DNA from 3 places in the Mesobacillus sp. S13 genome. Region 1 is predicted to be linked to each of the others. Evidence: predicted binding sites of a transcription regulator. Region 1 holds the regulator's gene; each other region holds the start of a gene.
What was found. Region 1 encodes Rex, which represses fermentation and respiration genes when NADH is low (regulators of the CRP and FNR family bind a similar motif). Its sites were predicted from a motif close to TTGTGAAATATTTCACAA; they were not measured.
Positions count from the first base shown of each region.

Region 2: a site for Rex is predicted at 8,205-8,222, ahead of LGO15_RS04560 (cytochrome ubiquinol oxidase subunit I). Genes of this name have one in related genera too.
Region 3: a site for Rex is predicted at 6,583-6,600, ahead of nirB (nitrite reductase large subunit NirB). Genes of this name have one in related genera too.

Region 1 covers NZ_CP084622.1:248,099-258,481, reverse strand. Annotated here, with positions in the region: gene LGO15_RS01460 (glycine betaine uptake BCCT transporter) at 1-979, opposite strand, end outside; gene LGO15_RS01455 (ECF transporter S component) at 1,211-1,735, shown strand; gene LGO15_RS01450 (hypothetical protein) at 2,189-2,893, opposite strand; gene LGO15_RS01445 (FG-GAP repeat domain-containing protein) at 3,123-3,851, opposite strand; gene groL (chaperonin GroEL) at 4,028-5,656, opposite strand; gene groES (co-chaperone GroES) at 5,713-5,997, opposite strand; gene LGO15_RS01430 (GNAT family N-acetyltransferase) at 6,182-6,709, opposite strand; gene LGO15_RS01425 (CPBP family intramembrane glutamic endopeptidase) at 6,956-7,687, shown strand; gene LGO15_RS01420 (YdiK family protein) at 7,691-7,891, shown strand; gene LGO15_RS01415 (redox-sensing transcriptional repressor Rex) at 7,917-8,582, opposite strand; gene moaC (cyclic pyranopterin monophosphate synthase MoaC) at 8,610-9,104, opposite strand; gene LGO15_RS01405 (ABC-F family ATP-binding cassette domain-containing protein) at 9,284-10,383, shown strand, end outside.
Region 2 covers NZ_CP084622.1:882,650-893,032, forward strand. Annotated here, with positions in the region: gene LGO15_RS04515 (aminopeptidase) at 75-1,307, opposite strand; gene LGO15_RS04520 (hypothetical protein) at 1,520-1,915, shown strand; gene LGO15_RS04525 (MDR family MFS transporter) at 2,176-3,444, opposite strand; gene LGO15_RS04530 (DNA topoisomerase III) at 3,573-5,669, opposite strand; partial or broken gene LGO15_RS04535 (NUDIX hydrolase) at 5,755-6,186, shown strand; gene LGO15_RS04540 (GNAT family N-acetyltransferase) at 6,241-6,660, shown strand; gene LGO15_RS04545 (YbjQ family protein) at 6,704-7,021, opposite strand; gene LGO15_RS04550 (hypothetical protein) at 7,147-7,311, opposite strand; gene LGO15_RS04555 (peroxiredoxin) at 7,428-8,039, shown strand; gene LGO15_RS04560 (cytochrome ubiquinol oxidase subunit I) at 8,245-9,597, shown strand; gene cydB (cytochrome d ubiquinol oxidase subunit II) at 9,587-10,383, shown strand, end outside.
Region 3 covers NZ_CP084622.1:1,055,322-1,065,704, forward strand. Annotated here, with positions in the region: gene LGO15_RS05355 (MBL fold metallo-hydrolase) at 1-598, shown strand, start outside; gene LGO15_RS05360 (TetR/AcrR family transcriptional regulator) at 613-1,188, shown strand; gene LGO15_RS05365 (M14 family metallopeptidase) at 1,269-2,459, shown strand; gene LGO15_RS05370 (hypothetical protein) at 2,816-3,244, shown strand; gene LGO15_RS05375 (M14 family zinc carboxypeptidase) at 3,476-5,854, opposite strand; gene LGO15_RS05380 (DUF948 domain-containing protein) at 6,072-6,440, opposite strand; gene nirB (nitrite reductase large subunit NirB) at 6,691-9,114, shown strand; gene LGO15_RS05390 (nitrite reductase (NAD(P)H) small subunit) at 9,131-9,451, shown strand; gene cobA (uroporphyrinogen-III C-methyltransferase) at 9,506-10,383, shown strand, end outside.

The DNA.
Region 1 (10,383 bases):
TTCCTACAAAAGGTGCCCATGCAATCCACCATGCCCAGTAAAAGATTGTCCAGTCTTTTATCCAACCAGCTTGCTCTTCATTAAATGGAGTCAATCTTAAGCCCATGCTCGGCAGGTTTTGCACATAGCTCCCAAGTGTTGTCGTAAACAGGTCAAGGACAAAGCCTGTTGGACTTAAGATTAATAACCCAAAAAGCAAAAGGACAGCTAAAATCAAGTTCGCATTGCTTAAATACTTAATTCCCTTTTGCAGACCAGTGCTGGCAGATAGGAGAAAGAGAACAGTTACAATTGCTATTATAATAAGCTGAATCGTGAAGTTGTTTGGTACTCCCGCAACATAGTTTAGACCTCCATTTATCTGTGCCGCACCCAATCCTACAGATGCCGCTACACCAAAAATCGTTGCAAATACAGCGACTACATCTACGATGGTTCCGAGTATTCCCTTTGAGCGTTCCCCTATCAAAGGCATGAGGGTTATACTCATCAGACCAGGTTTCTTTTTCCTGAATTTATAGTATGCCAGGACAAGTGCGATGACAGCGTAAATAGCCCAGGCATGAAAACCCCAATGCATGTAAGTGTATCTTAAAGCAGTTTTTGCTGCCTCAGGTGTGCCCCCTTCACCAATTGGCGGATTTACAAAATGAGAAATAGGCTCCGAGACCCCAAAGAAAAGCAACCCTATACCCATGCCAGCACTGAACAACATTGCAAACCACGTTGCACGGCTGAAGTCAGGCTTGTCCTCATCTGCTCCTAACTTTATTTTTCCATATTTGCTAAAAATCAAAAATAACGCAAACAGGAGGAAGAAAGAGGCTGCTAATTGATAAAACCATCCAAAAGTGTCTAAAAAGAATCCCTTGGCCACATCCATTACTTCACCTAATTGAATTGGAGCTACCACACCCCAAATCACAAATCCACTCGCAATGACGAGAGAAATCCAGAATACCTTTGATACCTTGTTCACTTCAGCCACTCCCCATGATGAATTTCCTTACAAGATACGGTTATCTTGCCCGAAATCAAGGCATGCATTCGCGAATATCCCCATATATGAGGGGCATTAAATTCCCAAAATTCTGTACAAGTTCCTATTATTATGTATTTATTAAGTTACCAATAAAGAGTATGATAGAAAGTAAAAAGGCTGTTTCGAAGTATACGAAAAGAGTCCTGAACAAAAGAAAGAGGTAAGCAAATGAATGCAGCATACTCAACAACCAAAGAAACATCTAAAACAAAAGTTTTAGTCATCAATGCTCTTTTTATTGCATTGACCGTTGTAGCAACCATGTTCATCAATATCAGGCTCCCGATCATGGGGAATGGAGGCCTGATCCATATGGGCAACATCCCTTTGTTTATTGCCGCTTTCGTTTACGGCAGGAAAACAGGTGCAATAGCAGGAGCCTTTGGAATGGGCTTGTTCGACATCATTTCGGGATGGGCATTGTGGGCGCCGTTCACTTTCGTTATCGTCGGCACGATGGGCTATGTAGCTGGATTGATGGCTGAAAAAATGCCTGGCAAGAAAATGTATGTGTACTCTTTGGCAGTTATCGTTGCGCTTGTCATTAAAATCGTTGGCTACTACTTTACGGAAGTGGTTCTATACGGAAACTGGATCCAGCCATTCGGCTCAATTCCAGGAAACGTCATGCAGGTCGTCATTGCTGGTCTGATTGTCATCCCACTTGTTGGCCGGATAAAGAAATTGTTATAGCTAAGAAAAGCGCAGGCGCCTTGGCAGCCCCGACCAGCGCTGGAGGGACGACCAGTGAAGTCGCTCTTTGACTTCATTGGGCCACTAATCTTATTGCAAAAAAGTTATACGTTCTATTAAAGATAAAACCCCTATGGATTATACTTCTCCATAGGGGTTTTATTATGTATTCATAGATTAGCGCTCAAAAGACATTGACTCCATGTCCTTTCATGTGTGCTGATATATTGTCGAACGCCAATCATAAATTGTAGATATTTCTCGGGAAATTGTTGGATTTTGAAGTTGGGGTGAACAATACCTGACTTTTTTCCGGAGGCAGTTTGAAAGGTTTTTGTATTGCGTATCGTCAGGCGATATACAATAATTCTGTCTAAAACACGGCACAAACACCATCAGTGTGCTCGATTTCATATAGGGCAGCAAGATCCTTTACCAGGACTTGCATGTACCTTATTTCCGGAATATTGCTGTTAGCCATCCCCATTTTCTATTCTTGATTTCCTCTTCCAGACGTTTGTTAAAATCACTCTGGGAGTTCCACTCATCCTTTTGCTCTTCCCGCATTTTCTGAATCTCTTTTTGCAGGAGCTCACTTCTCTCTCTCTCCTGCTGAAGCAAGTCTTCGTAATGGGCATTTTGCTGTTCAAGTAATCTTTCAATTTTCGCATTTGTTCTTTGTGCAGAATTTCCGATACTGGAACTAATCACATGATGATCCTGCTGAAGCTGGGAAACACTAGTCTTCATCTGGGCCATATCGTTTTTCAACTGAATATTCATTTCACGCGCGGCAGCCAGTTCATTGACCACAAAAAGCAATACCTCCTTTAATTGGTCGGGATCCTGCGGTAAGTTATTCCCATATGTATCGTTGATTGCAACCTCTGTACTGCCCGATTCATCCAGCCTCTCCTTTTGCTCGGCAACAAGGTCTTTAGCAGTATCGTCCAATGGCTTGTCCGTATCGCGCAGCGCTATAAGCGCACTAATATCGGATTGGACAAAAATCCTCCGGTCGCCATCCTTCAAAAACTCATATCCATTCCGCTCCAGGATTTGGCCGTACTTTCGAACTGTAGGGGTTGCAATCCCAACAGCTTCTGCCACTTCTTTTGTTGAGAATGCCTGTTCATTCGGTTGTATATCGTGTCTCATATCGCACCTCCTATCTCCAATATGACGAGTTTCAACAATATTTGCAAGAGTCATATCGGCTATATTTTCATTCTACCAGAATTGACGATATTCGACATATCGGTTAGGAATTATTTTCTCTTCTGAAAAGTCGGTTGCCCAGCATTGAATGAAGTAGATGCCGGGCATTTTTAGAGCGATATACAAGCCTATCAGCCGCAACAAAATTTCTGAAATGGATTATCACCGTTTACTCAACTTGAGAACCAAAAATCGCCAAATCTTGATAATCCAATACGAACCTGGAGCCGTTCCATTTTAGTCTATTCTGGATAAAGCCCAATGAATCAGCGTGATATCTTCCTGAAATCTTCTGATAGGCCAAAAGTTCATATATTTTATTGGAATCAAAGTCGATTGGATATAAACCGCTTATTGGATCCACCCATCCATTGACCGCTGACTTAAGCTTCCCGTTTGTATCGTATATCTCATTCAAATATTCCGGCTCTCTCAGAGTCAAATCAATAAGATATTTTGTGTTGTTTAGGCTGCTGAACACTTCAACCTTGTAGTCATCTTTATAGGTAACCCCATATTGATACATTTGGTTATAGACATCCGAATCGAATAACAAGCGCAGATTGTTATGAACAAATGTATAAACATAATTGTAAGTTGTCCCCCCGCTGCCCCCTGTAGCTATGGTGATCAATATATCCCTTACTCCATCTCCAGTAAAATCACCGAGAAACAGAGTCGGATGATACCCCATATTTTCATTAAGCGGAACCTGCGTGAGGTTTCCTGTTGCTCCGTCCTGGATGACAAGCGTCAAGTTTTTAATGATCGAAACATCTGATTCTTTCATGCCAGTAACATACACTGCGTCTGGAATCTTGTCACCATTCACATCGCCTCTAGCAAAAGCTACGACAGTCGAATTCCTGTTATTCGAATAATGATAATGATTTTGCATAACCTGCTCCCTGTATTGATTTGATTTATGCAATACCATATTCGAAAAATTGTATGTTGGTTCATTTATCTGCTTATACAGCACAACAAAAAAAGAAGCTTCCCATAAGTTTACTTAACTTACAGGGAGCTTCTCTTTGCTTTTGCCTTTTATTTAAAAAGGGGTGAAGCGGCAGATTACATCATGCCGCCCATTCCGCCCATGCCGCTCATGTCAGGCATTCCAGCGCCGCCTTCTTCTGGAATGTCAGCAACTACTGCTTCAGTAGTCAAGAACATTGCAGATACGGATGCTGCGTTTTGTAGTGCAGAACGAGTAACCTTAGTTGGGTCAACGATACCAGCTTCAATCATGTTTACCCACTCGCCAGTTGCAGCGTTGAAGCCTGTGCCGACTTCTTCACGCTTCAGGCGCTCAACGATGACTGATCCTTCAAGGCCAGCGTTATGAGCGATTTGACGAACTGGTTCTTCCATTGCGCGAAGGACGATGTTTACGCCAGTAGCTTCGTCGCCTTCCGCCTGGATTTCAGATACTTTGTTGTATACATTCAGAAGCGCTACGCCACCGCCTGATACGATACCTTCTTCAACTGCAGCGCGAGTTGAGTTAAGAGCATCTTCAATGCGAAGCTTACGTTCTTTCAATTCTGTCTCAGTAGCAGCACCAACTTTGATGACTGCAACGCCGCCAGCTAGCTTAGCAAGACGCTCTTGCAGCTTTTCACGGTCAAATTCAGAAGTTGTTTCTTCCATTTGAACGCGGATCTGGTTCACGCGGCTTTCGATAGCAGCGCTGTCTCCAGCACCTTCAACGATTGTTGTGTTTTCTTTAGTAACCACAACTTTAGAAGCGCGTCCAAGAGACGTGATTGTAGCAGACTTAAGGTCGCGTCCAAGCTCTTCAGTGATCACTTCACCGCCAGTCAATGCAGCGATGTCTTCCAGCATAGCTTTACGGCGGTCACCGAAGCCAGGAGCTTTAACAGCTACTGCATTGAATGTTCCGCGAAGCTTGTTGACTACCAATGTAGCAAGTGCTTCACCTTCAACATCTTCAGCAACAAGCAATAATGGCTTGCCTTGCTGTACAACCTGCTCAAGGACAGGAAGGATTTCCTGGATGCTGCCAATCTTCTTGTCAGTAATCAGGATATATGGATTTTCAAGAACTGCTTCCATCTTATCAGAATCAGTTACCATGTAAGGAGATGCATATCCGCGGTCGAACTGCATACCTTCAACAACATCCAATTCTGTCGTGAAGCCTTTAGATTCTTCGATTGTGATAACGCCGTCGTTGCCAACGCGCTCCATAGCTTCAGCAATCAATTGGCCAACTTCTTCGTCAGCAGCAGAGATTGCCGCAACTTGTGCGATAGAAGCTTTGCCTTCAATTGGCTTAGAGATAGCCTTAAGCTCTTCAACAGCTGTAATAACAGCCTTTTCCATACCTTTGCGGATGCCCATTGGGTTAGCGCCAGCAGTTACGTTCTTAAGACCTTCACGGATCATCGCTTGAGCAAGAACTGTTGCCGTAGTCGTACCGTCACCAGCAACGTCGTTCGTCTTGCTTGCTACTTCAGCAACAAGCTTAGCACCCATGTTTTCGAATGCATCTTCAAGTTCGATTTCTTTCGCGATTGTTACACCATCGTTCGTGATAAGAGGTGAACCGAATTTCTTCTCAAGAACCACGTTGCGTCCTTTTGGTCCAAGAGTTACTTTTACTGCATTTGCAAGAGAATCTACCCCGCGAAGCATCGCGCGGCGTGCTTCTTCACTGAACTTAATTTCTTTTGCCATTGTAGAAAAACCTCCTCAGATTTTTTAATTTAAAGTTCTGTTTATAATCGCAGTGATTATTCTACTACTGCTAAAATGTCATTTTCACGTAGGATCAGATACTCAGTTCCCTGGTACTTCACTTCTGTGCCTGCGTATTTTGAGAAGATAATGCGGTTTCCGACTTCAACTTCAAGAGCAACACGCTCGCCGCTTTCAAGGACACGGCCAGTTCCAACAGCTACGACTTTACCTTCTTGAGGTTTCTCTTTCGCTGTGTCGGGTAACACGATACCGCTTGCAGTTTTTTCTTCAGACTCAACAAGCTCGATAATAATGCGATCTCCTAGTGGCTTGATCAAGTGAAACAACCTCCTCAAATTATATGTAAATTATTTTTATTAGCACTCGCCTCAATAGAGTGCTAACACAATTTATATAATAATGAATCTCAATTTTTTTTGCAAGCGTGAAGCAAGATTTTTTCTTAAAAAATTATGATTCCCATGCCCTTGTCGAATCGTGGAAAATTCTCTGCTGACGTCCTTAACATTCTATTTGAAACAGGACATGCCTCTTCAAAGGACTGCCCATATCCACTTTAGGATGTTGAAAAGTCTTAACGGGCTTCATGCCGATTTTTTTCATGACATTTATAGAAGGTCTGTTGATCTCAGCTGTGAAACTGACGACCTTGCTAAAGCCCAGTTCATTAAATCCATACTCCAGACAGGCCTTAGCCCCTTCCGTTGCATACCCATTTCCCCATGCCTCTTTCTTGAGCCTCCAGCCAATTTCAATACAAGGGGTAAAATCCGCTTCGAAAGTTGCCCTGTGAAATCCTATAAAACCTATATATTCTTTCGTCTCCTTGACTTCAACAGCATACAGCCCATAGCCGCATTCCTCCAGCTCGGAGATGATGTTTTGATAAAATTGATGCGTTTCTTCTTCTGATAAAGTATTGGCAAAATACTTCATGACCTCCTGGTCCGCATTCATTTTTGCAAAGTGCTCCAGATCTTCTGCTGACCAGTCACGCAGTTTCAGCCTTGACGTTTCCAAATAGATCATATTTCCTCCGACCCTTTTCAAAAAATAATTCACCTTATCCTGTATGTGCTATTCCAAAATGATTAAAACTTGGTTTCACCTTTTTTCTCCTGACCCTACAATTTGAACTTTCCAATCATTTATTAGTAGAATAAAGACAGTGTCTATCCAAACCAAAGCTGTCCTCGTATTTTATTTTACAGGTCGGCTTATTATTACGTAAAATTTCAGGACATATATTATCTGCATTGATAAGGAGTTTTTCTATTGAAAAAGGAATATTGGTACATCATTATCGCCTATATAGTCATGCAGCTTTCAAGCCTGATTGGCATCCCGATTGTCGCCTTCACCGGTGCTGCAATGGGAAAGAGCCTGGAAGAAATGGAAACCCTCTCGATTCCATACTGGCTTGTGATCAGCTTTTCACTGACACTAGTCATCGTGCTTTTGCTTTTGAGGAAAGAACGCAGATCTCATGCGGACTTACGTGATGCGTCCTCTCCAGCAAGCTCAGCCGCCTGGGCTTTCGCAGGTGTATTCCTCGCACTGTTCGCGCAATCAATCGCCGCCAATATCGAAAATATGCTTGGCATCGAAATGGGATCTGAGAATACCCAGGAAATCATTAAGCTGATTGAAATGTTCCCGGTTGTCATTTTGGTCAGTTCGATCATCGGCCCTATATTAGAGGAAATCGTCTTCCGTAAGATCATTTTCGGCAGCCTGCATAAGAAAATGAATTTCTTTTTCGCTGGATTGATCAGCTCTGTTATTTTTGCGCTTGCACATATGGAACCAGAGCATGTGATCTTGTACTCTGCAATGGGGTTCACTTTTGCTTTCCTTTATGTAAAAACAAAGCGGATCATCGTGCCAATCATCGCCCATGTTACAATGAATACAATGGTTGTTCTGCTTCAATCCGTATTTAGGGAAGACATTGAGAGAATGATAAAAGAAGCAGAGAAAATTCAAGGTTTTATTGGGGGATTCTAAGTTATGAAACAATCGCCTTTATTTTCAGGCATTGTCTACATCTTGTTAGGCAGCTTATTCACCTATTTCGCCATCCAGAATGTAAACGATTCAGGATGGGGATTCTTCAGCTACTTGCTAGTGGCTCTTGCCACGTTCGACTTTGGTTCTGGCATCAGGATGATCCTTTTTCATTTCAAATTGAAGAATATAAAGAAAAAGTAGCTCCTTCCTCTGAAGGAGCTACTTTTTATTCTGCCGATTCTGTTGGTTCGGTATCTGTCGGGTAATGCTTTAAGAAATAGATCAATGATTGCAATTCAACTGCCAAATCAATATGATGGATCCTGATCGATGAAGGCACGTTCAGCCTCGCCGGCGTGAAGTTCAGGATTCCTTTGATATTTGCCTGCACCAATCGGTCTGTTATCGGCTGTGCGACAGCAGACGGGACTGTCAGGATTGCCACCTGGATGCCTTCCTCTACGACAACTTTGTCGAGATCATCCATATGGTACACTGCTACGTCACCAATCTTCGTGCCCACTTTGCCTGGATCTACGTCAAAGGCAATCTCGATTTTCGTATTATTGTTCTTTGAAAAATTGTAGTTCAGAAACGCTGTTCCCAGATTACCGACTCCGATCAAGGCAACCTTCGTCAATTCATCCTGATCCAGCGTCTTTCGGAAAAAGGTCAGCAGGTAATTGACATTATAGCCGTACCCCTTTTTACCCAAAGCTCCAAAGTAGGAAAAATCCCTGCGGATTGTCGCTGAATCCACTTTTACCGCTTCACTTAATTCCGCTGATGATACCCTTTGCTTTCCTGAAGAATGCAAGTTCAATAAGAACCGGTAATACAGCGGCAAACGTTTTGCGGTTGCCTGCGGAATCTTCATAGCATCATTCGTCATTCTCCATCCTCCACCCTGTCCGTATTTCTATCTCAACTTTTCTTCTCTCTTGAAATCGCCGTTCTTACCACCGGTTTTTTCGACCAGATAGGTCTTTCCAATTACCATGCCCTTATCAACGGCCTTGCACATATCATAAACAGTCAGCGCACATGCTGAAGCTGCTGTTAACGCTTCCATTTCCACACCTGTATTCCCTTTTGTTTTTACAGCTGCGGAGATATTTAAAACATAGTCATTTCCATTTTGCTCCCAATCGAATGAAAGGTCAATCCCTGTCAGTGGAATCGGGTGGCACATCGGGATGATTTCAGACGTTTTTTTCGCCGCCATGATGCCTGCTACTTGCGCGACAGCCAGTACATCCCCTTTTTTCATTTTATTTTCAGTGATTCTCACATATATATCTTCATTCACGGTTATGCTTGAATGGGCGACTGCCGTACGGACCGTCTCCGGTTTTTCACTGACATCGACCATCTTTGCTCTGCCCTCTTCGTTAAAATGAGTAAATTCTGCCATATGTAAGCTCCTTTCTATCAAATGATACACTATTTTGTCAAACTTGTGTGTGAACTTTGTTTCAGTGTTCACAATACAAAGTGAAATTTCAATACCATATAACCTATAGCAGTTCGCACATATTGCCGTGCCTATATTAATGGGTTACACTATCTCTAAGGCAATAGAGGTGAAAAATAATGATTTTATTACAGGTTAATCAGCTATCAAAATATTTTGCTGCTGATCTTATTTTATCGAATATAAAGTTTGAAATACAGACCAACGACCGTGTTGCGCTTGTTGGAAGGAACGGAGCAGGAAAATCAACCCTGCTGAAAATCATTGCCGGGTATGAATCCCATGATGGCGGAGAAATCATCCGTCCTAAAGGGACGATGATTGGCTATCTCGCCCAGAATACCGGGCTGGAATCCGAGAAAAGCATCTGGGATGAAATGCTGGCCGTTTTTGACCATCTGCACAGGATGGAAAAAGACTTGCGCAGATTGGAAGAAAAGATGTCGGATCCTGACATTCTTTCTAACCAGACAGAATACGACAGGGTTTTAAAAGATTATGACCTGCTGCAGGTCCAGTTCAAGGAAAAAGGCGGCTACCAATATGAAGCCGATATTCGTTCCGTCCTTCACGGCCTTAACTTCCATTCTTTTGATTATTCCACAAAAATATCCACTTTAAGCGGGGGACAAAAAACTAGACTCGCATTGGCGAAACTTTTATTGACCCGTCCGGATATTTTGATTCTCGATGAACCGACGAACCATCTTGATATTGACACGCTATCGTGGCTTGAGCAGTATTTGCAGGGCTACAACGGCGCAATCTTGATTGTATCCCACGACCGGTATTTCCTTGATAAAGTCGTCAACCAGGTTTATGAAATTTCCCGCCATCAGCTGACAAAGTTTCCTGGCAATTACAGCTCGTACTTAAATCAGAAAGCTGCGAATTACGAACGCGACATGAAACTGTATGAGAAGCAGCAGGATGAAATCTCCAAGCTCCAGGATTTTATCCAGAGGAACTTGGCCAGGGCATCCACAACCAAGCGTGCCCAAAGCCGTCGGAAGCAGCTGGAAAAAATCGATCGCATGGACAGGCCCAAGGGAGATGAAAAATCTGCCTCATTCAGCTTTCAAATCGAACGACAAAGCGGCAACGATGTCATGAAGGTTGATGCCCTATCTGTCGGCTATCACAATGACATCGTATCTGAAAATATCTTTTTCAATCTTTCACGTGGAGACAGCACGGCACTGGTTGGACCAAATGGCGT
Region 2 (10,383 bases), 630 kb from region 1:
GATAGAGAAGTCCTCCCAGCACATCAAAAACAGCCGAACAAATTGTCCGGCTGCTGCTAAAAACATATCCAATCTTATAGAGCCCAGTCTCCATTGCGGAATACTGGCTCAGCAGTTCCATCTGCTGTGATGCCGTCGATGTCCATTTTATCGGAGCCGATCATGAAGTCGACGTGCGTGATGCTTTCGTTCAGGCCGTTCTCAGCCAGTTCTTCTGAAGACATTGTCTTTCCGCCTTCTACACAGAATGCATAAGCGCTTCCGATTGCGAAATGGTTTGACGCGTTCTCATCAAATAGTGTGTTAAAGAACAGCACATTTGATTGGGAAATTGGCGAGTTGAATGGTACTAGGGCAACTTCACCAAGATAGTGTGAACCTTCATCAGTAGCCACAAGCTGCTTCAGGATTTCTTCGCCTTCTTCAGCTTCAACTCCAACGATTTTTCCATTTTCAAAAGTAAGCTTGAAGTTGTCGATGATGTTTCCGCCATAGCTAAGTGGCTTCGTGCTTGAAACATAACCGTTTACGCCTGTTTTCAACGGAACAGAGAATACTTCTTCAGTCGGCATGTTTGCCATGAATTCATTGCCTTGCTCGTTCACGCTGCCAGCGCCAACCCAGATATGCTTCTCAGGAAGCTCGACTGTCAGGTCAGTGCCAGGTGCTTTGTAGTGAAGCTTTTTGTAGCGCTTGCCGTTCAGGTAATCAACCTTCTCATGAAGGGAAGAGTCATGGTCTTTCCATGCAGCGACAGGATCTGGAGTGTCCACACGGACTGCCTTGAAAATCGCATCCCAAAGCTTCTGCACAGCTGTTTCAGCAGTCTCCTCAGGGAACACCATTTTTGCCCAGCCTTCAGAAGGAGCAGCAATGACTGTCCAGCTAACTTTATCGGATTGTATGTATTTGCGATACTTTGAAAGTGCTGTTCCAGCAGCTTTCTGGAAGTTTGCGATGCGCTCGGACTTCACACCCTTCAACAAGTCAGGACTTGAAGAAACGATTGACATGAATGCTGCACCGTTTTCAGCTAGGTCTTCCACTTCGCGTGCGCGCCATTCAGGGTATTCTGTGAACGCCTCATCTGGTGCAAGATCGTATTTCGTTCTGTTTACGACATCATCATTCCAGTTCACGACGACGTTTTTAGCGCCGGCTTCGTATGCCTTTTTCGCAACAAGACGGACAAATTCAGCAGAGTCGATCGTCGTATTGACGACAAGCGTCTGGTCCTTCTGGATGTTCACGCCAACCTTGACAGCAAGGTCTGCATATTTTTCTAAATTCGTTTGAAAATCACTCATCTATTTCGCCCCTTTTCAGAATCTTCTTTTACATTGTAACGATTTTATAGGAAAAAAGAAACTTAAGACATTCGACTAAACTAGACACACAAGCGGCACTGCAGGTTCAGTTCTTATCTGTCTAAATTTGCTATCCTATTAAACTAGCACATGACAGCGGCCTAATGTAAAATAGAGCGGTATAAAAAGGGGTATAGGAGGATATTTTAAAGATGAAATATGATGTAGTTTTATTACGGTTATCAGCGATTTACGCTTTCATTGGGGCATTCCTCGGTTCGCATATGGCAGGTGCCGGCAGTTATGCTATCCGACCAGTCCATGCACATATCCTTGTTGTCGGCTGGCTGAGTCTGTTTGCCTTCTCCAGCTACTACCGTTCTTATGTGGTACCTAAGACTTCAAAACTAGCATTGCTTCATGTCTGGACAGCAATTATCGGCAGCTTCGGATTGACTTTAGGCATGTGGCTTTATAGTGTGAAGCCATTCCCACTGCCTGAAACCTTCACAATGGTGTTCTACATCGTTGGCGGATCCACTTTGCTTCTCAGCTTCCTGCTATTTGTATTCATGACATTTAAATATAGCGATGCGAAGGTAAAATAATGGAAAAATCCATGCAGAATCAAGCTTCTGCATGGATTTTTTTGTGTGTTTGGGTTTTAAATAATGCTCATCACCCTAACATTTTCACTTTCTAATCAATATATTGGCGAAAATACAAATATATCAGCGGATTTCTAATTTTATCGCCCACATTTCCCAATATATCAGCGGATTTTTAATTATATCGACCACATTTTCCAATATATCGACCAACTTCATATTTCCACTATTAGAAGATCCGCGAATTAGAAGAATTACACTCAAATCCCGGCAGCCTTCTTACTCTCATACATCCTGAACATCAGCCAGAACAGCACGGCGCTCAAAACGGCGAGAATGCTAAGGATGGTGAATGTCCAGCCATAGCCGATCCAAACAGTCAACGGAATGCTGATTGGGGCAATCGTCCTGCCAATCGTATAGCGCAATGAAGCGGCGGCAAAATACTGGCCGCGCATTTTTTCAGGTGCCAGGTTGGAAATGAAGGTTTGCTGCAGCCCGGCTGTCATCAGTTCAGCCAGTGTGAACACAGCCATTGCCCCGATCAGGCCCCAAATCCAATTGGTCGCACCGAACATCAATATCGACACTGCATAGATGAGCGATGACAATACAAACACATTCCGTTCCCGGAAGCGGGTCACCCATCTCGTAACAACTACAGTGAAGAGGGCAACCAGCAATCCATTTTCGGATAAAATCAATCCAAAAGCCTGCTCTCCATTCACGGTGAATACCTTGCTGCCGAGTTCTAGCACCGTTTGATTATGCACCGTATCCTTTGTGTAAACAGGGAATAACAAATCAAGCTGCATGAATGTTTGGGCCGCTAAAATCCCTGCGATGATGAACATGAGAAATACTTTATCTTGGACAATGACCTTGTAATCGGCAATTTGATCTTTAAGAAAGTCATACCATTTGCCATTTTCTGCACGTGCTTGCCTGGCTGAAGCAGGGACCGTTTCACGCGTCCAATTTGCGAGGACAAGTGCAAGCAAAATGGAGATGATCGCGACGGCAATCATCAGTTCAAACCGGTATTTTACATAAAAAATCGCTCCGAGAATTGGACCGACAACCACGGCGATATTGATTTGTGTATAAAAAATAGCGAACACGCTGCTTCGGTCTTTTTCAGGAACCACGTCGGCTACCATCGCCTGGCTGGCAGGCCAATAGATCGAGCCGAACATCCCAACGAGGGTAAAGCAGATGAAACCGAGCATCGGCGAGGTGAACCATGGTGATACGGCATAGGCAAAAACTAGGAAGGCGATGCCCTGGCCAAATGCTGAGATGACCATCATTCGCTTGCGCCCGAACCTGTCCGCCGTATATCCTCCAAGCAAATTGGCAAACACCGAGAACACCTGTGAAAAAATCAGCAGGAATCCAGCTTTGTCCTTACCAAAGCTTTCAGCAAAGTAAATCGTTAAAAACGGGAAAAACATCCAAAATGTTATATTCATTAAAGCTTCGCCGAACAAGCGAATCTTCAAGTTTCGATCCCAATCTCTTATCCTCATGATGCTTCTCCTTTTATATCTTTGAATGACACCAACGAATATCATACTACTCCATAGGAATTTTTTACAAGTTAAATTATCTCTATGGAAATTAAAAAAGCGGCACGAGGGCCGCTTTAGGTTCTGTTTTAATCCTTATCCTCCATCGCAGCTTTCAGCAAGTCTCCGAGACTGGTGCCGAAGTTCTCCTGGGATGGTGAGTATTTTTCCTTCAGCTTGCGCTCCTCACGCTTGGATACGCCTTTTTTCTTTTTATCCTCGGCTTTTTCCACAACATTGCAGCGGCGGCACTGGAAGTAGGCGCCAGCCTTGCCGTTGTGGATTTCCATTCGCTTATGGCATTGCGGGCAGCGTCTTTGTGAAAGCTTTGGATCTTTATGCTTGCGGAAGCTGCATTCTGGGCTTGAGCAGACGAGGATGCGTCCTTCCTTTGTCTTGCGCTCCTTCATGAACTCACCGCATTCAGGGCATTTTGATCCTGTCAGGTTATGGGCGCGGTAGGTTTTGTCGCTCGTCTTGATCTCGGATACAAGGCGGGCTGTCTGTTCGCGGATTCGTTTCTTGAAGGCCTTCGGATCCCCCTTGCCGCGGGCGATTTCTTCAAGTTCTTTTTCCCATTTTGCTGTCAATTCAGGGGATGTCAATTCATCGTTCACCAGGTCGATGAGCTGCTTTCCTTTTTTAGTCGGGTACAGGCGGCCGTTCTGTCTTTCCACGACCTCTGATGATATGATCCGTTCAATGATCTCAGCACGCGTTGCCGGAGTGCCCAGCCCGAATTTCTCCATTTTTGCAAGAATATCGGATTCAGACAAACGAAGCGGCGGTTCGGTCATTTTCTTATTCATGTTAACCTGGCCGACTGAGTAGCTCTTGCCTTTTTCAAGATGACCCAAAGACTGGGTGGCTGCATCATCATCGTCTTTTCCGAGAACCTTTTTAAAACCGAGCTCAAGAACATTCGTTTCCCGAGCTGACAGTGATTCTCCTTCGACATCGAAATTAGCATGAATCACTTCATACTGATAAGCCGGGTAAAATAAAGCAAGGAATCGGCGGACGATTAAGTCATACAGCTTTCGTTCATCCGGTGACAAATCGGCAAGATGAAGCCGCTCCTCTGTCGGGATGATCGCATGGTGGTCAGTGACTTTTTCGTTATTGAACACGCGGCGCGCCTGGACTTTTCCTTTTTGGGCAAGGGCAGGCTTCGCTTCGTCACGATAGCCGGACATGATTCCCTGAAGGCGGTCCGCCATTGTCGCTTCCATATCGGTCGTCAAATATCGTGAATCTGTTCTTGGGTAGGTGACGAGCTTGTGCTGTTCATATAATCCCTGCAGGACATTGGATGTTTTCTTTGCTGAGAATCCAAAACGTTTGTTGGCGTCACGCTGCAGTTCTGTCAGGTCATAAGGCAGCGGCTGTGGTTCTGATTTTTGCTTGCGATCCAGCGATTTCAGCACAGCCTTTTTGTTGGAAAGCTTTTTTTGAATCTGCTCTGCTTTTTCCTTTGAAAAAATGCGCTTTTCGCCTTTATGTTCCCATTCTGCATGCAATGATCCGACCTTACCCTGGATGGTCCAATATTCCTTCGGCACGAACTTATTGATTTCATCCTCGCGTTCGAGGACCATCGCGAGGGTTGGTGTCTGGACACGACCTGCAGATAAAGGATCCTTGAATTTTGTTGTCAAAGCTCTCGAAACATTCAATCCAATCAGCCAGTCGGCTTCGGCGCGGCAGACAGCCGATTCATACAGGTCTTCAAACTGCTTGCCTGGCTTAAGGTTCTTAAAGCCGTCTTTGATGGCGCGGTCGGTCTGGGAGGAAATCCACAGTCGCTTTATTGGCTTTTTCCAGTTGATGCGCTGGAGAATCCATCTGGCTACCAGTTCACCTTCACGCCCAGCGTCAGTGGCAATGATGAATTCGCCGATATCCTTGCGTTCAGCTAGATGCTCAATGGCCTTGAACTGGTGGCTCGTTTGCTTGATCACCTTCAGTCCCATTTTATCGGGGATGATCGGCAGCTCCTCAAGCTTCCATACTTTATATTTTGGGTCATAATTCTCCGGCATTTTCAGTTCGATCAAGTGGCCGAGCGCCCATGTGACAATATATTGATTTCCTTCGAAATAGCTCTTATGCGTTTTATTGCAGCCAAGGACACGCGCGAGCTCGCGGGCAACACTTGGTTTTTCTGCAAGTACTAATGATTTCATGTTTGCTCCTTTCAAAACACAACAATTTTACGTATGCTTTACTTAGTATAATAGAAATAAGTGATTTTTTGTAATGGGGGAGACCATGAGCGATTATATAAAAGAAATTCGTGCACTTATTGGAAGCAGGCCTTTCATTCTGGTTGGCTCTGCTGTGCTTGTTTTTAATAGGGAGTATGAAGTGCTGCTGCAGCTAAGGACGGATACTGGCAGGTGGGGAATTCCCGGAGGGGCGATGGAGCCTGGAGAAAGCTTCGAGGAAAGTGCTCGCAGGGAATTGTTCGAGGAAACAGGCCTTCATCTCAAGGCTCTGAAGTTTTTGGATGTGGCTGCTGGTGAAGAGTACTATTTCCAATACCCTAATGGCGATGAAATTCATAATGCGATCGCTTTGTATGCGTGTGACGATTGGGAAGGGGATTGGAAGGTGAATGATGGGGAAAGCAAGGATCTCCGCTTTTTCCCGTTAAACAGTCTGCCTTCGCTAACAGAAAGGCAAGAGCTGATAATTGAAAAGGTAAAAGAAAGCGGAATCCTGCCTGAATTGAAGGAACTTAATCTTAATGAAATCATGAAGTGTGCCGAAGTTCTGGATCTCCAAAGAAAATCCTACAAAATAGAAGCAGAGCTAATTGGTACAGATGAAATCCCGCCGTTAAAAGAAACATTCGAGGAGCTTCAAGATTGTGGCGAGACTTTCATTGGCTGTTATATCGAAGGCAGGCTTGCCGGGACAATCTCTTTTAAAATAGAAGGAGAAGTAATCGATATCCATCGCATGATGGTGCATCCTGATTTTTTCCGTAGGGGAATTGCTAACAAGTTGATTTCCCAACTAGAACAAATTGGTTACTCTGAGATAATCGTTTCAACCGGGGCTGCGAATACACCTGCAGTGAAGCTTTATGAGAAGCTTGGTTTCGAGCGCCAGCATGATTCAGTGGTGGGTGACGGACTGGTGATTGCCCATTTTAAAAAAGTGAAAATTTAATCTCAGACAAAAGGACCCGGCAGCAAGCCTGGTCCTTTCAGCATTATTCTTTAATTTTAACAGCCGTTCCTGTCGCGATGCACATCATCATGCCTTCTCGCAATGTTTCAAAATCGAGGTCGACCCCGATTATGGCATTTGCGCCCATGCGGCGTGCTTTATCTTCCATTTCGCGAATCGCGATTTCACGGCCTTCGGCAAGTTTGTTCTCATATGCCGAACTTCTGCCGCCGATCACATCGGTGACACTTGCCAAAAAGTCACGCACCACATTGGCACCCATGATTGCTTCACCGGATACAATCCCCATATAGCTCTCGACTTCTCTGCCTTGCAATGTTGAAGTAGTTGTTACGATCATGTACATATTCCTCCTCAGAAAGTTTATGGCTAGTAAAAAACTGTGTATAACAACATATACGATTTTTTTGGGGAAAAGTTTCAATCAAAAAAGAACTCGGCAATTATTAGCCGAGTCCTGGAACATTACACTTCGTCTTCCTCTACGCGATTCTTGAACGCTTCCTGGACGACGAGGAATTCCTCATCTTCCTGGGCTTCTGTCTCAGGTCGCTTTGCTTTCAGTGCACCTGCAGGCAGGTCTCCGGGATGGCCCTTTTTCTTGTGGTTGAATTCTTTGCCTCTGCTCATTCATGAACCCTCCTTTCTTGTCCCAAGTAGTTTTTCCTGATGGGACCTGAAATATAAAAAATCTCTTGCATATGATTGTATAGATACAAATTTTTTAGAAAGAAAGGGCGGCTTAAATGGACGAAAAATTGTACGCTCAAGATTTGGTTGAGTGCCCGACTGTTTTTTGTGCGAATCGTGATGACCAGGCTCCGCTTTTTACAGCAGATGCCTTGATTAATGGTGACATTCAAAAGATTAACCTTGAGGATTATCGGGGAAAGTGGGTCATTTTATTTTTCTATCCAAGCGATTTTACCTTTGTCTGACCGACAGAACTGGCGGCGGTCGCCGCTGTTTACCCTTATATCCAGGCGCTGGGAGCTGAGTTGCTGGCCATCAGCACGGATAGTGTTTACTCTCACAAGGTTTTTAAGGAAACCTCTCCATCTTTGAAGAATGTAACGTATCCAATGGTAAGCGACAGGACACAGGTTATCAGCCGTGCTTACCGGGTCCTGGATGAAACAACAGGGGCCTGTTTCAGGACATCGGTTTTCATTGATCCAGGGGGGATTATCAGGGCAAAGCTTACTTATCCCGGGAATGTCGGCCGCAATCTTCCTGAACATGTAAGGATGCTGCAGGCTTTTGAATATGCCAAGCAAACGGGCAAAGGTGTGCCGGCGAACTGGGTGCCCGGCCAGCAAGGAGTCAGTACGGACCCATCCAATATAGGAAATATTTAAATGCGAGCAGGTTCTGTTAAACAGGGCCTGTTTTTTATATCCAGGCTTGTCCGCTTTATTTTTTGTCTGTGACCAGCATCACAATTGGTGGATAAAAATGTCACAAATTCTCTACAAAAATCTTCGATATCACTCACAAAGTTTTTTTAAAATAGAATTGAGATTATGTTAAGAATTTCACAAACGAAATTAGGAGGAACTGAAGATGGATGAGGTCCTGATATTAAGCCGGATCCAGTTTGCTGTCACTGTCTTTTATCATTTTTTATTCGTTCCATTGACCCTTGGTTTAGTCATCCTCGTTGCCATCATGGAGACAAAGTATGCGCGTACGCTCGACCTGACGTACAAACGTATGGCGGATTATTGGGGAAAACTGTTCGCTATCAATTTTGTGCTTGGCGTGATTACAGGTATTACGATGGAATTCCAATTTGGCACGAACTGGTCTGAGTACTCTAAGTATATGGGAGATATTTTCGGATCGCCGCTCGCGATTGAAGCTCTGGTCGCCTTTTTCCTAGAATCGACCTTTATGGGAATCTGGCTGTTCGGCAAGGATAAGTTGTCACCAAAGCTGAGGGCTTTTTCGATCTGGATGGTCGCTCTCGGCACGAATATTTCGGCTCTTTGGATCATTACCGCCAACGGATTCATGCAAAACCCGGTCGGCTATGTCCTGAAAAATGGCCGAGTAGAATTGAATAGCTTTTCAGAGCTCGTCACCAATCCCTATGCCTGGTATATGTTTATACATACTGTTGTAAGTGCCTATATTGTCGGAGCTTTCTTCATGATGGCCATCAGTGCTTACCATCTGTTAAGGAAGAATGAAACTTCTTTTTATAAAAAATCATTCAAATACGGATTGGCCATGGCCCTGTTCTCAGCCACATTGACACCTTTCATTGGGCACCAGTCAGGTGTGTTCGCGGCGAAAATGCAGCCGGCAAAAGGGGCAGCGATGGAGGCTGTCTGGGAAACACAAAAAGACATGCCCTTCCACCTGATCCAGATCCCGGATCAGGAAAATGAGCGCAATGCTTTTGAGGCAATCAGCATACCGAAGCTGGGCAGCTTCTTCTATACAAACTCCTTTGATGGAGAAGTGACCGGATTAAATGATATTCCTAAAGATGAACGGCCAAATGTCGAACTGGTCTTTTACGCTTTCAGGGTAATGGTCGCGCTCGGAATCTTTTTTCTGGCTGTATCCTGGTACGGCTTGTACCTTTACCGGAAAAACAAACTGGAAAACTCACCAAGATACCTGAAGCTCGTACTATATTCTGTGCTGCTGCCGTACCTGGCGATCAATGCCGGCTGGATGGTGGCTGAGGCGGGGAGACAGCCATGGGTTGTATATGGATTGATGAAAACATCGGAGGGAGTATCGCCAATCGCTATGTCCCAGGTGGTGTTTTCCCTGGCAGCTCTCGTCATTTTCTATACGATCCTGTTGATCGCGGATGTTTATTTAATCATCAAATATGCAAAAAAGGGTCCTGAATCAGAGATTAAATATGGCCTTGAAGGAGGCGTAAAGCATGTCTCATGATACACTTGCCATCATTTGGTTCGGTTTGTGGGGATTGATTTGGACGGTGTATTTCATCCTCGATGGATACACTCTTGGTACTGGAATGCTGTTTCCGTTCATTGCGAAAAACCGCCAGGAACGCAACCAGCTTCAGGAGGCAGTCGGACCGTTCTGGGGAGGGAATGAGGTCTGGCTCATCACCGCAGGCGGAGCGACATTCGCTGCTTTCCCGGCAGTTTATGCCGATATGTTCAGCTTTTTGTATACACCATTATTCCTGGTTCTGATCGCTTTGTTCATCCGGGCGATTGGACTTGAATTCATGCATAAGGACGACAACCCGCTATGGCAGGCAGCGTGTAAATGGGGGTTTTTTACCGGAAGCTTCTTGATCGCTTTCTTATTCGGAGTCACCTTCGCCAATCTGTACCGGGGATTATTGATCGGCACCAATGGCTATGAAGGCAATTTGTTCAGCCTGCTGAATGGCTATGGCATAGTGGGAGGATTGCTGTTTGTATCATTATTCCTGCTGTCAGGCTCTCTATGGATTCAGTTGAAGACAGCGGGGCAGACCGCCGTGCGGGCTTACAGAATATCAAGGATCTTAGCAGGTGTGACTCCGGCCATGCTGTCGCTGTTCTTTTTGGCGACAGTGAACAGGACACCATTGCTCGATAATTACTCGCAGCAGCCGGTCCTTTGGATTGTGCCGATGCTCGCACTAGCTGCGATGCTTACGGCAGTGTACTTTATTTTTAAAAAGAAAATCGGTTATGCCTTTACCGCTGTCTGCGTGACGAT
Region 3 (10,383 bases), 810 kb from region 1:
GGCGCTTCCGAATAGTGCGAAAGCAATCTTGCAGGCTGCTGAAAAAATCGGGAAAGAAATCAAGCGAATTGTTTTGACTCATGCACATGGCGACCACATAGGTGCGCTTGATGAACTGAAAGCGAAACTTGATGTTCCAGTTTATATTTCTGCTCGCGATTCCCGCCTTTTAGCTGGTGATACCTCTCTTGATTCGACTGAACCGCAGACACCGATTCGCGGCGGCATACCAAAAAACATCAAAACAAGACCGGATATTCTTATGAAGGAAGGGGATGAAATCGGTTCTTTGCGGGCAATTTCAACTCCAGGGCACACACCGGGATCGATGTCATTCCTTGACCAGAGAACAAACATCCTGATTGCGGGAGATGCATTCCAGACCAGGGGCGGTACAGCCGTTTCAGGGGTGACAATCCCGTGGTTCCCTTTTCCGGCAATGGCGACCTGGAATAAGGACACAGCACTTCAGAGTGCCCGGAAAATCATGGAGCTAAAACCAGCACTTCTTGCGGTTGGGCACGGGGAACTGTTGCGAAATCCTGCAGCATATATAGAAAAAGCCATTCATAAAGCAGAAGAAGCTTTTACAAAATAAAGGAGTGCATAAACATGTCACCAAGGCCAAAAGTGGCGCTTGATAAAAATACGATCATGATCGCAGCAGCTGAGCTTGCGAATGAGCATGGAAGTGAATATATCACTCTGGCAATGCTGGCCAAGAAGCTCAATATTAAATCGCCTTCATTATATAACCACTTTGACGGCCTGCCGGGAATCAAAAAGGAAATGGCCATTTTTTCACTACAGAAACTGTACAATAGCCTGGCAGAGGAAGCGGAGGGCAAAGCTCACGGGGGCGAGGCAGTACTGGCATTAAGTAGGGCGTATTTAGCCTTTGCGAGAACCAATCCAGGATTGTACGAGTTCGCATTATCAGCACCAGATCCTTCAGATGAGCTGGTTCATGACGCTGGCAAAAAAATCGTTGAACTCGTCGTATCTGCTATCCGCCCTTTTGAACTTTCAGAGGAGGAAGCAATCCATGCTGTCCGCGGCTTGAGAAGCCTCATGCATGGATTTGCTTCGCTGGAGCATAAAGGTGGTTTCGGAATGCCGCTGGACTTGGATGAGAGCTACAAGCTTGCAGTCACAGCGTTTATTACAGGCTTGAAAAAATCCAGCTAATTTTCATCTTCTGAAATAGAATCAAAAGGTACTCATATATATATGTATAGATGCAACTTTGAAAGAACAGGAGGCGCGCTATGGATATATATGTGAGAAGAGGAGATTCCTTTTGGTATTTCAGCAATATTTTCAACATCCCTCTCCAGTTGATCATAGATTCCAACCGTGATATTGACCCAAATGCACTGAATGTGGGACAGACGGTAAGGATTCCTGGTTTTGCAGCTGTTGATTATCGAATCCGTGCAGGTGATACCCTTTGGAAAATTGCGCAAAGCAGGAATCTGCAAGTGGATGCCCTTCTATTGGCAAACCGCAATATTAATCCAAACGGGTTGTATATCGGACAAATGGTCAAGGTCCCGCTAAGAATTTCCTGGCGGATTGTCCAGGGGAAGAAGAATTATGATTATGCCGCACTGATGAGTGATTTGAGGCGATTGGAAAATGTCTATCCGTTCATGAAGGTGCCTTCGATCGGAAATTCGGTTTTAGGTAAAAGCATACCAGAAACACTGATCGGGAATGGCAATAAGCGGGTCCACTACAATGGATCTTTCCATGCGAATGAATGGATCACCACTCCCATCATCATGACATTTCTGAACGACTATCTTTTGGCGCTTACAAATAAGTCCTCCATACGCGGCCTGTCCATGCAGAATTACTATGGCCAGACAACATTATCGATTGTGCCGATGGTCAATCCTGACGGTGTTGATCTTGTGCTCAATGGACCGCCTGAAGCAGAGCCATGGAATGAAAGAGTAGTAGAATTAAATAGAGGAAGCCTGGATTTCAGCGGTTGGAAGGCGAATATCAGAGGGGTGGACCTTAACGACCAATTCCCGGCAAAATGGGAGCTTGAAAAAGAACGCAACCCAAGTCAGCCGGGCCCAAGGGATTATGTTGGGCCAAAGCCATTATCCGAGCCGGAAGCAATTGCGATGGCAGAAATGACAAGAAGACGCGATTTTGCCAGGGTTCTCGCTTTCCATACCCAGGGAGAGGTTATCTACTGGGGCTTTGAAAACCTGGAGCCGCCTGAATCGGAGGCAATGGTCAATGAATTTGCCCGGGTGAGCGGATACCAGCCGGTCAAGACAATTGAGAGCTATGCCGGCTATAAAGATTGGTTCATCCAGGACTGGCGCAGGCCTGGTTTTACAGTCGAACTTGGCTTCGGTATAAACCCGCTGCCGCTTTCGCAATTCGATGAGATTTATGAAGAGGCTCTGGGAATCTTTCTTGCAGGACTTTATCTATAGGCTCCTTTTTACTGAATGTCGATCTCACAGAGTTTGAAAGATAAACGGAAAAGTTCCGCTTAAATGGAAAATGACCCTTATTTCTTCAAAAATAAGGGTCGTTTTTCCGTTTATTTTTAAAAAAACGCTGGATTTTGTTCTATTTATAACAGTTAACCGGAATATCTCCACTTATTCCTGCTTCATAAGCTTCCTCTAAGTACAATTGCCGGAAAATCTCCGCTTATGTTATACCTTCATGAAAACTATAAATGGATGATAACAGAGTAAATCTATAAAAAGCAGATCACATGAAAAGGTGGTCTCTAAATTGTCTTTATATGGTAAAATTGAAGAGTACGAGAGGGGGAGGTAAGTTGACTTATTCAGGAAAAGGATCTAAACATATTTTGCATTCGATTATTATCATGAGCGTACTTATTCTGCCAAGTTTAAGCTATACCATCCGGATTACAATACTTCTTGCCTTGCTGGTCATTACTTTACATAAGATCCATTTAACGATTACTTCAAATCACCTTGAATATAAAATTAAATTTTTTAGGTTTACAATATACCGAAAAATACTTACATCTGAGAATATCAAAAAAATAAAGTTTGGCCGCATTGGCTGGTCTACGAAGAATGCAGTTGTGAAAGTGAGAGGAGGCTTCAATTTCGGTGTTGCTCACTTTTACAGCGAACAGCTCATCCGGGAGCTTGAAGAATTTGCCCTGGTTAATCATATCGATGTTCAAAAGACGCAGGATTATCTGCTGTTGGAAAAATACTATTCTCAAAAATAACAAAAGCATCGGGCAATGGATAACCCGATGCTTTTTGTTTAAGGATAAGAGTTTAACTTTTACACTTCGAGAATTGGCCAGCTCCAGCACCTAGCCCCTCGAGACGCATGTCTAGCTGCGGCTCCTAACTCCTCGAGACGTTTCGCTCCTGCCAATGAAGCCAAAGAACGACTTCACTGTCAGGCCCTCCAGCGCTTGTCGGGGCTGACCAAGGCGCTTGCGCTTTTAAGTTTATTTTTCAAAAATGCTGTTGGAAAGAAGTCGGAACAGATAATCGGTATGGTCGCGGAAACCTGCTTCGAGACCAATCAATGTAACGTCCTTATTCTGTTCTTTCACGATGACGGCCTTGCCCTGTGCGGCACCATTGTTTTTCCAGTGACCGGCTACAAAGAAATCGGTGTTGTCGTCAAATGTTGCGGATATTTCATCATTTCCGGTGTTTTCATACCAGACTGGGCGGTATACAAAGCCAAAGTCGTCCTCGCCATATCCTCCCGTCACACCTTCACCGCTGTAATCAACTTTTGCGATGCCGTTGCTGTTGTAACTTGCGACGACAATTTCATCATCCGTAAGGCCCAGTGTCTTTGTTGCGAGGGATGCGCCAGCACCAACTGCGATATATTTGCCGCCATTATTTAAAAATTCTTCTACATTCGATTTAAAGCTGTCGAATTGTTCAGGAGTCGTGAAACCGAACTCTTTATTGCCAGCGCGAGACTGATTTTTGGCAATCAACCCTTCCGTCCCGCTAAAAACGAAGACATCAAAGCCTACAAGACCCTTTTCAGCCACTTCAACAGGAGTCACTTCCGTCACCTTGAATCCCAGTCTTTTCAGCGCCAGTTTAGTTCCTGAATGAGATTGAGCCTTGTTCATGCCGCCATCCTTCAATATAGCGACTTTCATGTCATTCACTTCAACCACATCAGCCGGAACCTTAGCTGATTCAATGTGCAGTCCGGATTCTTTTACTGCTGCAGAAATGACATTCGCTGCTGCTTCTGTGTAAAAATCACCTTCAGAATTCCGTTTTACAGTAACGCCTTGCTGAAGAAGTGTGTTTACAAGATTTACGGCTTTCACGGAACTGTTTGGAATCAGGAATGGACCTTTGCCGCTGACTGTCCCTAGTTCCTGAATCTGATTTACTTTTGCAGCTGTTACATCAAACTCGCTTTGAACCGCAATAGCCTCGAAGCCCCATAGCTCTGGCAGGCTCCATGCTGAAATATCATACATGGCATCAACGTCTTCGGTGATGTCCTCGCCATCCCACAGCATCGTATTGGCAAGGCCAGCTTTTGCCTGATCCATTTTTACGATATACGTGCCTTTAGGGTAAGATTTTCCGTCGGCAGTAAAAGCTTTGGAAGCCTGGACGACTTCGATGTCGTTTTTCTGCAGATGATTGACAGCCTTATGTGTCACGGTTGGATCTTCCGGATCAACAGGCAGCACATAGGCAGTCGGGAAGAAGCCTTCTTCATGGAATGGATGATCAAAATTGATGCCTCGCTTGAACATCTCAATCTGGTCCTTGATCATTTCCTGCTTGTTCTCGGTTGAGTTTTTCAATGCTCCCATGATGGCGTCATACATCCAGCGAACACCGTCTTCATCATTGGTTGGCGCTTCAAGTGTATGGCCATATGCTCCATGGTACATTGCATACATTGGAGTGAAGATTGGCGGATAATCATCCCAGCCTTCCGCATCATCACGCTGAGGAATATAAGTTCCTTCCATTGCCTGATAGAGGCTGCCTGAGAAGCTTTCCTTATCAGACAAAATTTCATTTTCCATTGCTTTTGCCTGGTCCATCGCCCATTTTTCATACAAATCATATTCGTAGTTAGGATTGTGTGGAACCGTACACGGTTCAATTAGACCTTGCTTGTTCGGTGCATAATTTTTCACATAGCCATGTGTATCAAGGAAGACCATTGGATTCCATTCCTTGATCAATGCGACAGTTTCCTGGGTTTCAGGCTGGGACTGGGTGATGAAGTCACGATTCAAGTCGATTCCTTCTCCATTGAAGCGGGTAGCGTCAATCCGGCCATCAGGATTCTGGACAACATTGAAAATCAGGATGTTATTATCGAGAATCTCTTTGGTAGTATCATCATTTTCAAGGGCAAAGCGTTCGATCAGCTGCATGACCGCGTCACTACCGACAAACTCCGTGCCATGGATGGAGCCATTGATCATGATAGGCACCTTGAAGTCAGGATTGTTCTCAATCCAGTCTTGTGCTTTTCCAGGATTCTTGAACATTTGTTTTCTTAGGGCTTGAATTTTGCCGAACTTGCCTTTAGAGTCAGGGGCGGCAATCGTCACGACGTAAAGGGGCTGGCCTGTTGATGATTGGCCTTTTACTTCGACCTTCACACGATTGGATTGCTTTTCAATTTGCGCAAGCTTGTCGCCGATTTCCGAGAACTTCATAAAATCATAGTTTTCGCTGTTGAATAAGCTGCCGTCCTTTTCTTCGTATGCATTTACATAATTCCATTTGATTGACTCAGCCAGTGCGGGAGTCCATGGTGCGGATGCCAGCAAACTTGCAGCCACTACACCAGAAATAATCTTTTTATGCTTCATTTATGTATTCCTCCGAAATAATATTTTGTATATTTATACATAATAATCACTAAATATTATTTCGGCAATCGTACGAAATTCCTAAAAATTTTTTAATGTGGAGAAAGCGTTGACTTTCCTTGATTTTTGCCGAGTTGGGAAATTAATCGGAATGACTATATGGGTAAAAAGTCACAAGGAGAAGCTAAAATAAAAAAACAGGGCTTGTGGCCCTGTTTTACTGTGGCTGCATGGTTCGATTGCGACGTTTGCGGTTCCACTGTCTCGCTTTATACTTTTGCTCTAGTTCAGCGACAGGTTTTGCGACAAGTGCGTTCTTGAATTCTACAGGTGTCTGTTTTACTGAAAAAACAACAGTATTGACAGCTTTCTTTTTCTTTTCGAAATCAGTCATCAGCTTCTGCTGTTTAAACTTAAGTGAATCTGTTTCTTCTTTGATGGCATTTGTTTTATTTTGGACACGTGTGGCTGTCTCCTGAAGACTATCGATCGTTGGCTTGGCGTCCTTAAATGTTTTATATGCAACATATCCAAGATAAGCGAGGGCAGCGACGATGACAGCGATGCTTAAATAAACAATGATCATAGAATGAGCCTCCTTTCCAATGTAGTAAGATCATTTACATATTGATTACCCTAATTCAGCAAAAGAATAACTGATTTTTTATGGAAGCCTAGGATTGCTAAATTTGAATGATTTGTGAAACAGTGAACAAAGTAGACTGAAAATGTGACGAACTTCACAACCAAGAGATGTAAATCACAATACAATTTATACATAGAGGAAATATCATTAATGAAAACTCCGCATTAGAAATTATAGGAGGACAAACGAGATGAAAAAGAAATTAGTCATGATAGGAAACGGAATGGCAGGAGTAAGGACAATCGAGGAGCTGCTTAAACTTCAGCCAGATGGCTTCGAAATCACGATCTTCGGGAATGAACCTCATCCTAACTACAATAGAATTATGTTATCCACAGTCCTTCAGGGAGATAAGTCAATCGAAGATATCATCATGAATGACTGGGATTGGTATAAGAGTAATGATATTCAACTTTTTGCAGGTGAAGAAGTTGTCGAGATTGACAAGGAAAAGAAGCAAGTCATTTCCGAACAAGGACGCAAGGTGGACTATGACGAGTTAATCATCGCTACAGGCTCCAGCTCGTTCATCCTGCCAGTACCTGGGTCTGACAAAAAGGGAGTAGTCGGGTTCCGTGATATCCATGATTGTGAAATGATGATCAAAGATTCCAGGCAGTATAAAAAAGCAGCTGTAATAGGCGGCGGGCTGTTAGGACTGGAAGCAGCTAGAGGCTTGCTGAACTTGGGCATGGAAGTCGATGTTGTCCATTTGATGCCGCATCTGATGGAAAGGCAGCTTGATGGAACCGCTTCTGGAATGCTGAAAAAAGAACTGGAAAACCAAGGCATGAATTTCTTGCTTGAAAAACAGACTGCGGAAATTTTAGGAGACGAAAGGGTAACAGGACTAAGGTTCACAGACGGTACCGAAATCCGGGCAGACCTTGTTGTCATGGCTGTCGGCATTCGCCCTAACGTCCAGTTGGCAAAAGACAGCGGCATTTATGTCAACAGAGGGATTGTCGTCAATGATTATATGGAGACAGATGTCCAGAATATTTATGCTGTTGGCGAATGTGCGGAACATAGAGAAATCGTCTATGGCCTTGTCGCACCGCTGTATGAACAGGGTAAAGTACTTGCAGCTAACCTTGCGGGGATTCCGACTAACCCTTATGAAGGAACGATTTGCGGCACTCAACTGAAGGTTTCAGGCTGTGATTTGTTTTCAGCAGGTGAGATCGGCGATGACGAAGGAACGAAATCAATCAAGGTCCACAATGAGTTTGATGGGATCTACAAGAAAATTGTCATTCGTGACAACCGGATTGCCGGGATTGTGCTTTATGGTGACACGAAGGACAGCAACCGCCTGTTCAGGATGCTGACCAAAAGAGAAGACATCAGCGGCATGACAAGTGTCTCGATTCTTGAAGCAAGCGGATGCTGTGGTGGAGGAGAAGCCGGCGATGTAGCGGCGATGGCCGATGACGAACTTGTCTGCGGCTGCAATGGTGTTACAAAAGGAACGATTGTCGAAGCCATCCGCACAAATGAGTTGACTACTGTTGATGAAGTTGGTGGCTGCACGAACGCTGGCCGTTCTTGCGGAAGATGCAAATCGCTCATATCCGATATCCTCGCTTATACGCTTGGCGACCAATACGATACTACTGCAAAAAAAGCAGGAATTTGCGGCTGTACGACTTTAAGCAAAGATGAAGTAGTCGCTGAGATCAGGGAAAAAGGATTGACCAATGTCAGGGAAGTCATGAATGTACTCGGATGGTCCCAGGAGGAAGGATGTTCGAAATGCCGTCCGGCGATCAACTATTACCTGGGGATGGTCCATTATGACGGCTATAAGGATGAACGTGATTCAAGGCTGGTTAACGAGAAAATGCATGCTAACATCCAGAAAGATGGGACATATTCAGTTGTACCAAGGATGTATGGCGGTGTGACGACAGCAGCTGATTTGAAAAAAATTGCGGAAGTTGCCGAGAAGTACGACGTGCCTTTGGTAAAGCTGACTGGCGGTCAAAGGATTGGCTTGTTTGGTGTCAACAAAGAGGACCTTCCTGCTATGTGGGAAGACCTGGGAATGCCATCAGGCTATGCGTACGGAAAAACACTTCGTACCGTAAAAACCTGCGTCGGTGAAAAGTTCTGCCGGTTTGGAACCCAGGATTCAATGGGACTTGGAATCGAGCTCGAGAAAAAGTTTGAGAGACTCGATACACCTCATAAGGTGAAGATGGGTGTTTCTGCTTGCCCAAGGAACTGTGCTGAATCAGGAATCAAGGACATCGGCTTTGTAGGTGTCGATGGCGGCTGGGAAATCTATATCGGCGGTAACGGTGGAACCGACCTGCGCGCTGCCGACTTGCTTGATACCGTCAAGACGAAAGAAGAGGCATTGGAAATTACCGGAGCATACCTCCAGTACTACCGTGAAACTGCAGCATACCTTGAAAGGACGGCACCATGGCTCGAAAGAATGGGACTTGATCATGTCAAAGAAGTGCTGGCCGATGAGAACATGAGAAAGCAGTTGAACGAAAGACTGGATAAGACATTGGAGCGATATAACGAGCCATGGAATGAAGCAATTTCTGATAGAGCCATAAAAGAAAAATACTATCAAGTCCGCAGCGTGAGTGTTGAATAAGGGAGGATGGATGAAGATGCAAACAACGAAAGTAAGAATCAAAGTAGCTGATTATGACTCCCTGCCTGAACGGGCAGGGCAGGCAGTCACTATAAATGGACAGACCATCGTCTTGTTTCGGATTTCCACCGGAGATGTCAAGGCTGTTGAAAACCGCAGCCCTCACCGTAAAGGCGGAACTCTTGCAGATGCTCTTGTCAGCGGGAATTTTATCTACTGCCCAGTCTACGACCTAAAGATCTCGCTGGAAGACGGGAAAGTGCAGGCACCGGATACAGGCGAAGTAAAAACGTACCAAGTTGAAGTATTCGGAAATGAAGTGCATATTACGATATGACTTAAGAGGGGGAACCTCCCTCTCAATATACAGCGTTGAAAGGGCGGGAATACAATGGAAAAAGGAAAAGCGTTCTTAGTCGGTGCAGGACCTGGAGATGTACAGTTGATTACAGTAAAGGGATTGGAAGCAATCAAAAAGGCTGAGGTCATTTTATATGACAGGCTTGCCAATCCGAAATTGCTGGATTATGCTCCTTCTGATTGCGAACTGATCTACTGCGGCAAGCTCCCTGACCGGCACGTCCTTCGCCAGGAAATGATCAACGACCTATTGGTGGAAAAAGTGTTGGAAGGGAAAATTGTTGTCCGCTTAAAGGGCGGCGATCCTGGAGTGTTTGGACGAGTAGGCGAAGAAGCAGCTGCCCTGGCTGAAAATGGACTTCCTTTTGAAATTGTACCCGGAATTACATCAGGGATTGCTGCACCGCTATATGCAGGAATTCCCGTTACACATCGAGAATTTGGTGAATCCTTCGCGGTTGTAACTGCCCATGACAAGTCCGAGAATGGACAGCCAAAACTGGACTGGAAGGGGCTTGCCACCGGAATCGACACCATTGCTTTTTACATGGGTATTTCAAATCTTCCTTATATCAGTGAAAATTTAATCAAGAATGGAAAGTCACCGGATACCCCGGTCATCCTCATCCAATGGGGAACCTTCTCCCGGCAGCAGACTCTTGAAGGAACTCTGGCCAATATTGCCGTAAAAGCGAAGGAAGTGAATTTTACCAACCCGGCCATCACACTGGTTGGAGATATCGTATCGCTTCGTAAGAAGTTGAACTGGTTTGAAAGGAAGCCTTTGTTTGGTAAGCAAATATTACTTGCCCGAACAGGAAGTGCTGAGAGTGAACTTGCAAAGGAATTGATGGAGCAGGGCGCGGACGTGATTGAATTTCCGAAATGGAAAAAGGTTTACGTTCCTGC